DNA from 3 places in the Halalkalibacter sp. HAAS-P014 genome. Region 3 is predicted to be linked to each of the others. Evidence: predicted binding sites of a transcription regulator. Region 3 holds the regulator's gene; each other region holds the start of a gene.
The links. The regulator Rex, encoded in region 3, represses fermentation and respiration genes when NADH is low (regulators of the CRP and FNR family bind a similar motif). The targets are predictions, from matches to a motif close to TTGTGAAATATTTCACAA.

Region 1 (3,285 bases), on a different contig from region 3:
GCACGTTCTTCTAAATGGAGGACAACTGAGCTTTCATCAACGGCTTCAAATGAAGCACCTTCTAATAATAGTTTTGCTCTAGATGAAGTTTCGAGCCAACGATTCATTGAAGCTTCAACATCTTCTGTTGTTACTTCTTCACCATTATGGAAAAGTAAGTTATCACGTAATTCAAATGTGTAAGTAAGACCATCATCGTTCATTGTAATAGAATCTGCTAGCATTGGTACTGGTTCATAGTCTTCATTTAACGTAACTAGTGTTTCAAAAATATGGCGAGAAATATTTAACGCTGCCGTTGAAACTGTTATTTGGGCATCGAGTGTTGGTGGTTGAGCAGGGACAGCAACAGTCAATTCCCCTCCCGTAACCTCAGCAGAATCTGTTGTTTCTTCTTCTTGTGTTTCTGTATCATTGTTGCAGGCAATTAAAAATACTGTCAGCAATGACACAACTGCAAATACCTTTACGTAATTCCATTTCATTTGAAATGTCCCCTTTTTCTTTTGTTTTTAATAGAAAACTATTTTTTTAGAGCTAATTTACTTATGTACTAGTTTTTTAGCACTGTTCATTGACATGGATGGAAACACCTTGTGAAAGAGTATTTCCAATTGTACAAGCTTTCTTTGCTGAGCGAGTTAATTTCGAACGATACGCTTCATCGAAATCTTGAGGTAAAGCTATGTCCACGTGCAGCCTGTCAATTCGTGAAGGAAGATCGTTAGCTTTCTCAGCAGTGACAGAAACGTTTATCTTCGTTGTATCAGCTTTGATCCCATCACGTACAAGCATCTTTGCTAAGGAAATAAACACACACAACCCTAATGAGCTTGTTAATAAATCTACTGGTGTATAACCTAAATCACTAGAATTACTTGTCGTTCCATTGAGGCTAACACCTTGATCGTTCTTGATGATCATGTTTTCATTTTCCCACTGAATCGTTGTTTTCATTGTTTTCCCCCGTGATTTAAAAGTCCAAAAAATTCAAATTGGACAAGTTCTTGTGCCACTACTTCAAGAGGCTGATCCGGTTTGTAATCTAGGGATTGCATCGGGCCGAACAACCATTTCGATGCTGTGCCAGTAACAAGGCTTGTCAGCATTTGAGCTTGCAGGTCAACGCAATTTCGATTTGGAAGCATGTTTAATTCGATCGCTCGTTGAATGTTTTTTGCAAAGGCTTCTTCGATCGAAATAAAAATATCGGAGATTGCATTCCTAATGGGTACATCGGCGCCATGTCCTTTTACTAATAGGAAAATCATCAGGTTACGATTCTCACTAGCAAACTGTAAAAATGCTTGTATTAGATTTTTAGACGAGGAGATCATGTCATCAATGGTACCGGCTTCTTTCCTATATCCTTGTTGAATTACATTTAGAAGGTGCTTTTTGCCGTAGGCAATAATCTGTAAAGATATCTCTTCTTTGCTTTCGAAGTACCAATAAAACGTTCCTTGAGCGACACCGGCTTGTTTGACAATGTCGGAAACCTTCGTTGCGTGATAGCCTTTTGTCGCAAATAGTTCTAGCGCTACTTCAAGCAATTGATCACGTCGCTCGCTTGAATCTTTTTGTTTATTTGAGATAAAGTTCGCCTCCTTGCTCTTGATTGACAAGTCAGTCAGTAAAGCGCCTGACTATTGATTGACAAGTCAGTCAATAAAAGTCCAAAAAAAATAATTCCTATGGGGTTACTATAATTTAAACAATGCTAGTTGTCAAACAATTCGTAAGGTTTGAAGGTGAGGGGTCAGACCCCACGCTAGTGCTGTGAAGTGAGAAAGGAGGGTCAGACCCCGCGTTAACACTACGCTGTGTTAAAGAGGGGACTGACCCCGAATTCAAAAATTTGTCAATTTATACGTGATTTGAATCACACGCTTTTTTTGAGACGATTGCTACTCTTGAAAAAAGGGGGAGAAGAAATGAAGAAAAAGGAGCAACTAGACAATTCGAATTTAAAAGGCACTTTTGTTTCCGTATTAATTCTTTTATTGATCATTATTGTCAGTTGGGTTGGAGTCTTTTGGTTATTTCTTTCAAGAGGAGTATGAAGTCGTTAAGGGAGGGGTGAAGGTGTATGCATATACACATGTTTGAAAAGATTTGTATTGCGTTAGGGATTGGTACATTTGTCGTTTTTCTATCTGTGCTAGGGTATGGTGCCTTTTACAAGGGTACACATCCACAAAGCCATGCCCAAACGATTGACCCACAAAATATAGAAGAAGTGGATGCATTCAAGAAAGAAAATCTCGGATTAACAAAAGTTGATGATGATCGTTACATTGTAAATGTTGTGGCATCGTCATTTAATTATGACCTTGGAGAGGATGAGGAAGGCAAACCAGTCAGACATATTCTCATTCCAAAAGGGGCGAGCGTTCTTTATCAAGTTACGACCATTGATGTGATTCATGGGTTCAATATTGCAGGAACGAATGTGAACATGATGGTTGAACCGGGTTACATAAGCAGAATGGAAACAGTTATGAATAAAGCAGGAGAGTATACACTTGTGTGCAATGAGTACTGTGGAATTGGACACCATATGATGTATTTAACTGTGGAGGTGTATGAAGAATGAGCTTGGCCAGAGTAATAGATATGACAGAAGAGTCACCTAGTTATCTTCCTATCAAAAAAAATGAAGCACAACTGTATATGGCATTCTTTTATGTTGCCTTTATTTCTTTATTAACCGGAGGGTTAATGGGGCTTTTGCAAGTATTGGAACGTTCAGGTCATTTTACACTTCCATTTGGTATTGGCTATTATCAAGTTTTAACTGTACATGGTGTGATACTTGCTCTTGTTTTGACAACGTTTTTTATAATCGGTTTTCAATATACATTAATGGGGAAAACGGTTGGAATCTCAGAAACGCAGCGTAGAGGTGCATGGCTGGGCTTCTGGCTGATGGTGAGTGGGACGATTGTAACAGCTGTGACGATATTAATGGGAAGAGCGAGTGTTTTGTATACGTTTTATGCGCCGCTTCAAGCACATCCAGCTTTTTATATCGGCTTAACACTGGTAGTTCTGGGAAGTTGGATTGCTGTTTTTATTAATTGGAGACAATTATATTTATGGAAACAAAGAAACCCTGGAGAAAAATCACCACTCCTTGCTTTCATGGTTACAATTAACATGATTATGTGGTTTATAGCTACACTAGGTCTAGCTGCAGCGATGTTGATTCAGTTCATCCCATGGTCACTAGGTTATGCGGAAACAATCAATGTATTAGTAAGCCGTACGTTATTCTGGTATTTC
Region 2 (3,285 bases), on a different contig from region 3:
TGTTTCAATACGGCACGATATTACATCTCGAAAAGAAGTTGAAGAAAGAATAAAGTACATGGCTTATTTTGATCCACTCACATCATTACCTAATCGAAATAAATTAATTACATGGTTGAATGAAGTACAAATTAAACAGAAAGTTAACCAAAAAATTGCAGTCTTGTTTTTGGATATAGATCGTTTTAAGTCAATTAACGACCAGTTTGGACATACAGTTGGAGATTTATTGATTAAAGAAGTAGGGCAAAGATTAAAGGAATGTCTTCGAAAGAGTGATTTTATTACACGTCAAGGTGGAGATGAATTCGTTATCATTTTGGATGGGGTTGAAAGTGAACAAGACATTGTAACGATTGTTCAGAAAATCATGAATCAATTGGCTCTTCCTTTTTATATTCGTAATAAAAAAGTTGTTACGTCTACAAGTATTGGTGTTAGTATGGATAGTGTTGGAACGGAAACGAGTAATTATCATGATTTTATTGAGACTCTGATCAAAGAGGCAGATAATGCAATGTATCAAGCTAAACAACAAGGTGGATCTACATATTGTATTAGTACTGCAAAGCAAAATAGTGAAATGGAACGTTATTACAAAATTCAAAAAGAGCTCACAGTAGCGTTGCAATTAAAGCAATTTCGAACTGTCTATCAACCTCTTATAGGTTTGAAAAATAACCAGGTGGTTGGAGTCGAGGCATTGTTACGTTGGTATAGCCCTAATTTAGGAGCTGTTTCACCAGCTGAGTTTATTCCAATCTTAGAAGAAACCGGAAATATTATTTCTGTAGGCAAATGGGTCATCCAATCAGTTTGTAGGCAATTTATACAATGGAAGCATAAAGGTCTAGATATACAAAGAGTTTCCGTTAATGTGTCTCCGGTTCAGTTCCGAGATAAATCGTTTGTTGAAGATATAAGGGATATTCTTAATGAGACACAAATGCTAGCATCTAACTTAGAGCTAGAGATAACAGAAGGGGTACTGTTGAACATTGAGTCCTCTTTAAAAACATTACTTGAATTAAAAACGTTGGGAGTTAAGATCTCAATAGATGATTTTGGTACAGGCTATTCATCGCTAAGTTATTTGAAACATTTACCTGTCGATACTCTTAAAATTGATAAATCGTTTATAAATGAACTTGATGTAGATGGTGAAATCATCGTAAACACAATTATTAATATGGCAAAAAACTTAAACTTCACTGTCATCGCAGAAGGTATTGAAAATGAGAACCAACTCCAGTATTTAAAAAATCTAGATTGCCATGAAGGACAAGGTTATTTTTTTGAAAAACCGCTAGGTGCAAAAGAAATTCCTGTTTTCTTGAAAAGTTACGAAGTGATTGCTAATAAGTAAAAGAGCCAATTAGCCCATTGTGGGTTAATTGGTTCTTTATTAGCTGAAGATACTAGCTTGATTTTCCACAAAAATGATTGACTATTCTTTGAACAATTTTATTTTGTGAGATACCTCACCTAGAAAAAGCATTGGGTTTGTTACTCTTATAATAACGTACTTTCAATATTAGAGAGATGAAAGTTAGCAATTACGAAGCTATTAGTAGAGGAGATTGTATTTCATGCAAAATTATGAGCGAAATCCATTTATCGTTATTTGGGAGGTGACAAGAGCTTGCGCATTAAAGTGTCTTCATTGTAGAGCGGAGGCACAATACTTACGTGATCCAAGGGAACTTAGTTTCGAGGAAGGAAAACAGTTGATTGATCAAATATATGAGATGGACAACCCATTACTTGTATTTACGGGTGGTGATCCCTTAATGAGGGAGGATCTATACGACTTAATTGACTATGCTGTGAAATTAGGTGTCCGAGTTTCTATGACTCCAAGTGCAACTCCTCGAGTAACGAAAAAAGCGATAGAAAAAGTAAAAGATGCTGGTTTATCAAGATGGGCCTTTAGTTTGGATGGTTCGAATAAAGAAATTCATGATCATTTTAGAGGGACAATAGGGTCATTTGACTTAACGATGAAGGCAATTCGACATTTGCATGCGTTAGAGATGCCGATACAAATTAATACGGTTGTATCTCATTACAATCTTCACGATCTAGAGGCTATGGCTGACCTGCTGAAGCGACTTGATGTCGTCATGTGGAGTGTATTCTTTCTTGTACCTACTGGAAGAGCGACGAATATGGAACCAATAACTCCAGAGCAACATGAAGAAGTGTTAAACTGGCTTGCTAATTTAAAAAGAACCTCTTCATTTGATATTAAAACGACAGAAGCCCATCATTTTAGAAGGATACTTTTGCAAAAGCAAAGTCAGGATTATGCGTCAGTTAAGAAAAAAGAGGATATACTTGGCCGTGCCCCAAGAGGAGTGAACGACGGAAATGGATTTTTATTTATTTCTCATATAGGAGATGTGTTTCCAAGTGGATTTCTTCCGATGAATTGTGGGAATGTAAGATCACAACCACTGGCAACAATCTATAGAGATAATCCAGTTTTTAAAAGTCTTCGAAATCCTGATCAATTCAAAGGGAAATGTGGTATTTGTGAGTATCGTTATATTTGTGGAGGGTCAAGAGCGAGAGCTTTTGCTGTAACCGGTGATTATTTAGAAGCAGAACCTTATTGCATATACATACCTAAAAAAATGAGAGAGAATAAAGTAGTTTTACAAAAGTCCTGATTGCTTTAAATCAGGACTTTCTTTATTAATGTAATATAATAAGGCTGATGATAAAGAACATTACCCCGTTAGTTATTTCAATTATACCAATTTTCATAGGTTTCATTTGTTGTTTCCTAGAGGTTAACCAATCTTTTAACACTCCTGGTAAATAAGCTAGAAGTAACCAAGGAATTCCGACTAGCCAAGGAATCATTAACAGGACGACATGGTAAAGGTGTGAGATTCTTTTAAAGCGTAGGTTTTTTCGTTCGCGAATTAATGATTTTACATAAAATGCACTACCCATAAAATAAAAAGTTATAATCATTAACAAAAGGACTGCTTCCATTGTAATTGTTCCGGCACCAATAAGATAGGCAGCTACGCCTCCCAATGAAAAGGTGAGAATTCCACTTAGGTTATTCCATAAACTCCGTTCATTCCGTTTTTTAATGAAATAGATATTAATTAAAAGAAGTGGAAGGATAAACAAACCTACAATAATTAAAGTTGGAGCCAGCCAAATAATAGGTATTAAAAAAAAGATAGCAATGATCATATATTTAATAAGCCATGACAACATTGTTTCCATTGTTTTCCGATTCCGAATGATGTTTAATAACGGTGTGGA
Region 3 (3,285 bases):
AGCAAATTTCCTAAATTCGGTTAATAAAGCCGGAGTTAAAATTCCTAACCGTGTAAAAAACATCATGATCACTGGCAGTTGAAACAACAATCCAAACGGAATTGTTACTTGAAATAAAAATTGAAAGTACTCATTTATACCATATTGTTCGGTAATCCCTAATCGTTCAGATAAATTCCCCATAAACTGTACGATAAATGGGAATAGCACAAAATACGCAAAAGATAGCCCCGTTAACAGCAAAATAAAAGCAAACGGAATATAGGCAAGTGTTGCTTTTCTTTCTTTCTCATGGAGTCCGGGACTAACAAAAGCCCAGAGTTGATATAAAATGATCGGAAAAGTAATAATAAGTGCACTCGCAAACGCAAATGTCATAAAGACCCGTATCGGATCTGTCATTTTAAATGCATTCATCGGTAAATCTTGAGCTGTAGGTGTGCTTTGTAAGTAAGTGATTAATGGTGTAGCTAAAAAAAAGCCGGCAATAAGAGCCACAATGAAGAAGACTAAAGTTATCATAATTCTTCGTCTAAGCTCCACTATGTGGTCCATTACCGACATGTCTCGTTGTTCCATTTATAGCCCCTTCCTACTTAGGCTTTATCGTTATCTTTTTTCTTATTTTCATCTTCATCTGCTAAGCCTTTTGTTGCATTCTTAAACTCACGTAATGTATTTCCAGCAGCTTTTCCTAACTCTGGTAACTTCTTTGGACCAAAAATTAATAAAGCAACGATCGCAATTAATGCGATACTACCTGCGCCTAAACCACCCATGGGTAGCACCTCCTTGTCCTAATTACTATTATAGAGCGTGTTAAAAAAGATAGCAATGACTCCTTATGGTTGGAAATTTGTACATGCTATCTAAGGTACTTCTAGTAGGCTAAAACTTGTCCCATTTTAATAACCTTTTATACCGGGTAATGCTTTAAAAAATACACTAATGCTTGTAATTCAACTGAAAGGTCAATATGGTGGACGCGTACCGAATCTGGTACATCAAGTCTTGCTGGAGTAAAATTTAAAATGCCTTTTATCCCTGATTCTACTAACTGATCAGCAATCTTTTGTGCTGCAGCTTGTGGTACAGTTAAAATAGCAACGGTTACCTCAGGGTCCAGGACCTGTTTTAAGTCTTTTAGATGGTGGATGGTTACTCCACCTACTTCCTCACCTATTTTAGTCTCATCCACATCAAAAGCCTTCACAATGTGTGTATTATTATTCTTTGAGAAATTATATTGTAAAAATGCAGTTCCTAAATTTCCAACACCAACTAGAATAACCTTCGTTAACTCATCATGATCAAGTGTTTTTCGAAAAAAGGAAAGCAAATAATTCACATTGTAGCCATATCCTTTTTTTCCAAGCGCACCAAAATATGAAAAATCACGTCTAATTGTTGCTGAGTCGACTTTTACGGCCTCACTTAATTCTGTTGATGATACTCTTTGTTTTCCCGAGGCAGAGAGATTCTCCAAGAACCGATAATAGAGTGGTAATCGCTTTGCTGTTGCCTGTGGAATCTTGGTTTGATCAATTTTCATCTATTGCCTCCCTCCTATTATCCTTTGTATGGCTTTAAGAATAACGTTATTGTACACTATTTCACACAGTTTGTAATCGTTTTACAAAACTGTTCATTAAGTTGTTGAGAAATCTATTCTACGATACACTAAAGGGAATAAGCAAAAGATTTATTTTTCCTATTTTTACTTGAAGCTATATATACTGAAATGTCATCTAGTCTAAATAAAGCAATACAGAATTAACTTTAGTTAGTTAGGAATGAAAATCATGATTATTTTACAATGTATAAATATTTCTAAAGCATTTGGGGTTGACCCCATCTTAACAAATATTAAGCTTGATATCCAAACAGGAGAGCGCGTGGCCTTGGTTGGTCGAAATGGTGCGGGAAAATCAACCCTCTTAAAAATCATTGCTGGTCAAATTTCTCATGACAGTGGGCAAGTTATGATGCCAAAAGGAATGAATCTAGGTTATCTAGCACAAAACACAGGTCTTGAGTCTGAATTATCGATCTGGGAAGAGATGTTAACCGTATTTGCTCCACTTCGGAAAATGGAGCAACAAATCCGAGATATGGAAATGCAGATGTCCGACCCAGATTTACTTCAAAACAATCAAAAATATGAAAAGCTTTTAAAAGAGTACGATCAACTTCAACTTTTGTTCAAAGATAAGGGTGGGTACCAATACGAAGCTGATATTCGTGGTGTGCTCTCTGGAATGAACTTCGCAGATTTTGATTACGATACAAAAATTGCAACGTTAAGTGGCGGCCAAAAAACAAGACTTGCTTTGGCAAAGCTATTGTTAACTAAACCGGACCTCCTTATTCTCGATGAGCCTACTAACCATCTTGATATCGCAACGCTTACGTGGCTTGAGCAATACCTAATCGGTTATAAAGGGGCAATTTTAATCGTTTCCCATGATCGTTACTTTCTCGATAAAATCGTTACTTCGGTTGTAGAGATTTCAAGAGCGAAGTCAACGAAATATCCAGGCAATTATAGTGCCTACCTAGATGAAAAAGCGAAACGTTATGAATTAGAATTAAAACAATATGAAAAGCAGCAAGATGAAGTAGCAAAATTAGAAGATTTTATTCAACGAAATATTGCAAGAGCATCGACAACGAAGCGAGCACAAAGCCGGAGAAAACAACTGGATCGCATGACATTACTTGATCGTCCAGCAGGGTCAGAAAAGTCAGCTTCCTTCTCTTTCATGATCGAACGACAAAGTGGTAAAGAAGTTCTCCGAGCGACTGATCTTCATGTTGCTTATGGAGAGGAGACGATTTTTAAAAACGTAACCTTCGATCTTGACCGTGAAGAAAGTGTTGCGTTAATTGGTCCAAATGGTGCAGGAAAATCAACGTTATTAAAAGCATTGATGAACGACATCCCTCTTACAGACGGGACGATTCGTTTTGGCAGCAATGTAACAGTCGGCTATTACGATCAAGAACAAGCAAATTTAAAATCGAACAAGCTTGTTCTCCATGAGCTTTGGGATGACCACTCACTTTTGCCTGAGAAAGAAATTCGCACGGTGCTTGGAAACTTTCTTTTCAGTGGCGATGATGTGTTAAAGCCAGTCTCTACTTTAAGTGGGGGTGAAAAGGCTCGACTAGCGCTCGCTAAGCTAATGATGAAAAAAGCAAATCTTCTCATTCTTGATGAGCCTACTAACCATTTAGATCTTGAAGCAAAAGAAATATTAGAAAACGCCTTAATTGACTATCCAG

Region 1: a site for Rex is predicted at 1,725-1,742, ahead of AC1FXZ_RS21035 (cytochrome c oxidase subunit 2A). Genes of this name have one in related genera too.
Region 2: a site for Rex is predicted at 1,470-1,487, ahead of AC1FXZ_RS06160 (TIGR04053 family radical SAM/SPASM domain-containing protein). Genes of this name have one in related genera too.

The regions. Positions count from the first base shown of each region.
Region 1 is NZ_JBWQTV010000031.1:12,386-15,670, reverse strand. Features, by position in the region: gene AC1FXZ_RS21050 (ABC transporter substrate-binding protein) at 1-485, opposite strand, end outside; gene AC1FXZ_RS21045 (OsmC family protein) at 562-957, opposite strand; gene AC1FXZ_RS21040 (TetR/AcrR family transcriptional regulator) at 954-1,625, opposite strand; gene AC1FXZ_RS21035 (cytochrome c oxidase subunit 2A) at 1,935-2,063, shown strand; gene AC1FXZ_RS21030 (cupredoxin domain-containing protein) at 2,090-2,596, shown strand; gene AC1FXZ_RS21025 (b(o/a)3-type cytochrome-c oxidase subunit 1) at 2,617-3,285, shown strand, end outside.
Region 2 is NZ_JBWQTV010000006.1:276,909-280,193, reverse strand. Features, by position in the region: gene AC1FXZ_RS06165 (sensor domain-containing protein) at 1-1,366, shown strand, start outside; gene AC1FXZ_RS06160 (TIGR04053 family radical SAM/SPASM domain-containing protein) at 1,590-2,672, shown strand; gene AC1FXZ_RS06155 (YwiC-like family protein) at 2,698-3,285, opposite strand, start outside.
Region 3 is NZ_JBWQTV010000030.1:36,389-39,673, forward strand. Features, by position in the region: gene tatC (twin-arginine translocase subunit TatC) at 1-579, opposite strand, end outside; gene AC1FXZ_RS20885 (twin-arginine translocase TatA/TatE family subunit) at 597-779, opposite strand; gene AC1FXZ_RS20890 (redox-sensing transcriptional repressor Rex) at 917-1,552, opposite strand; gene AC1FXZ_RS20895 (ABC-F family ATP-binding cassette domain-containing protein) at 1,803-3,285, shown strand, end outside.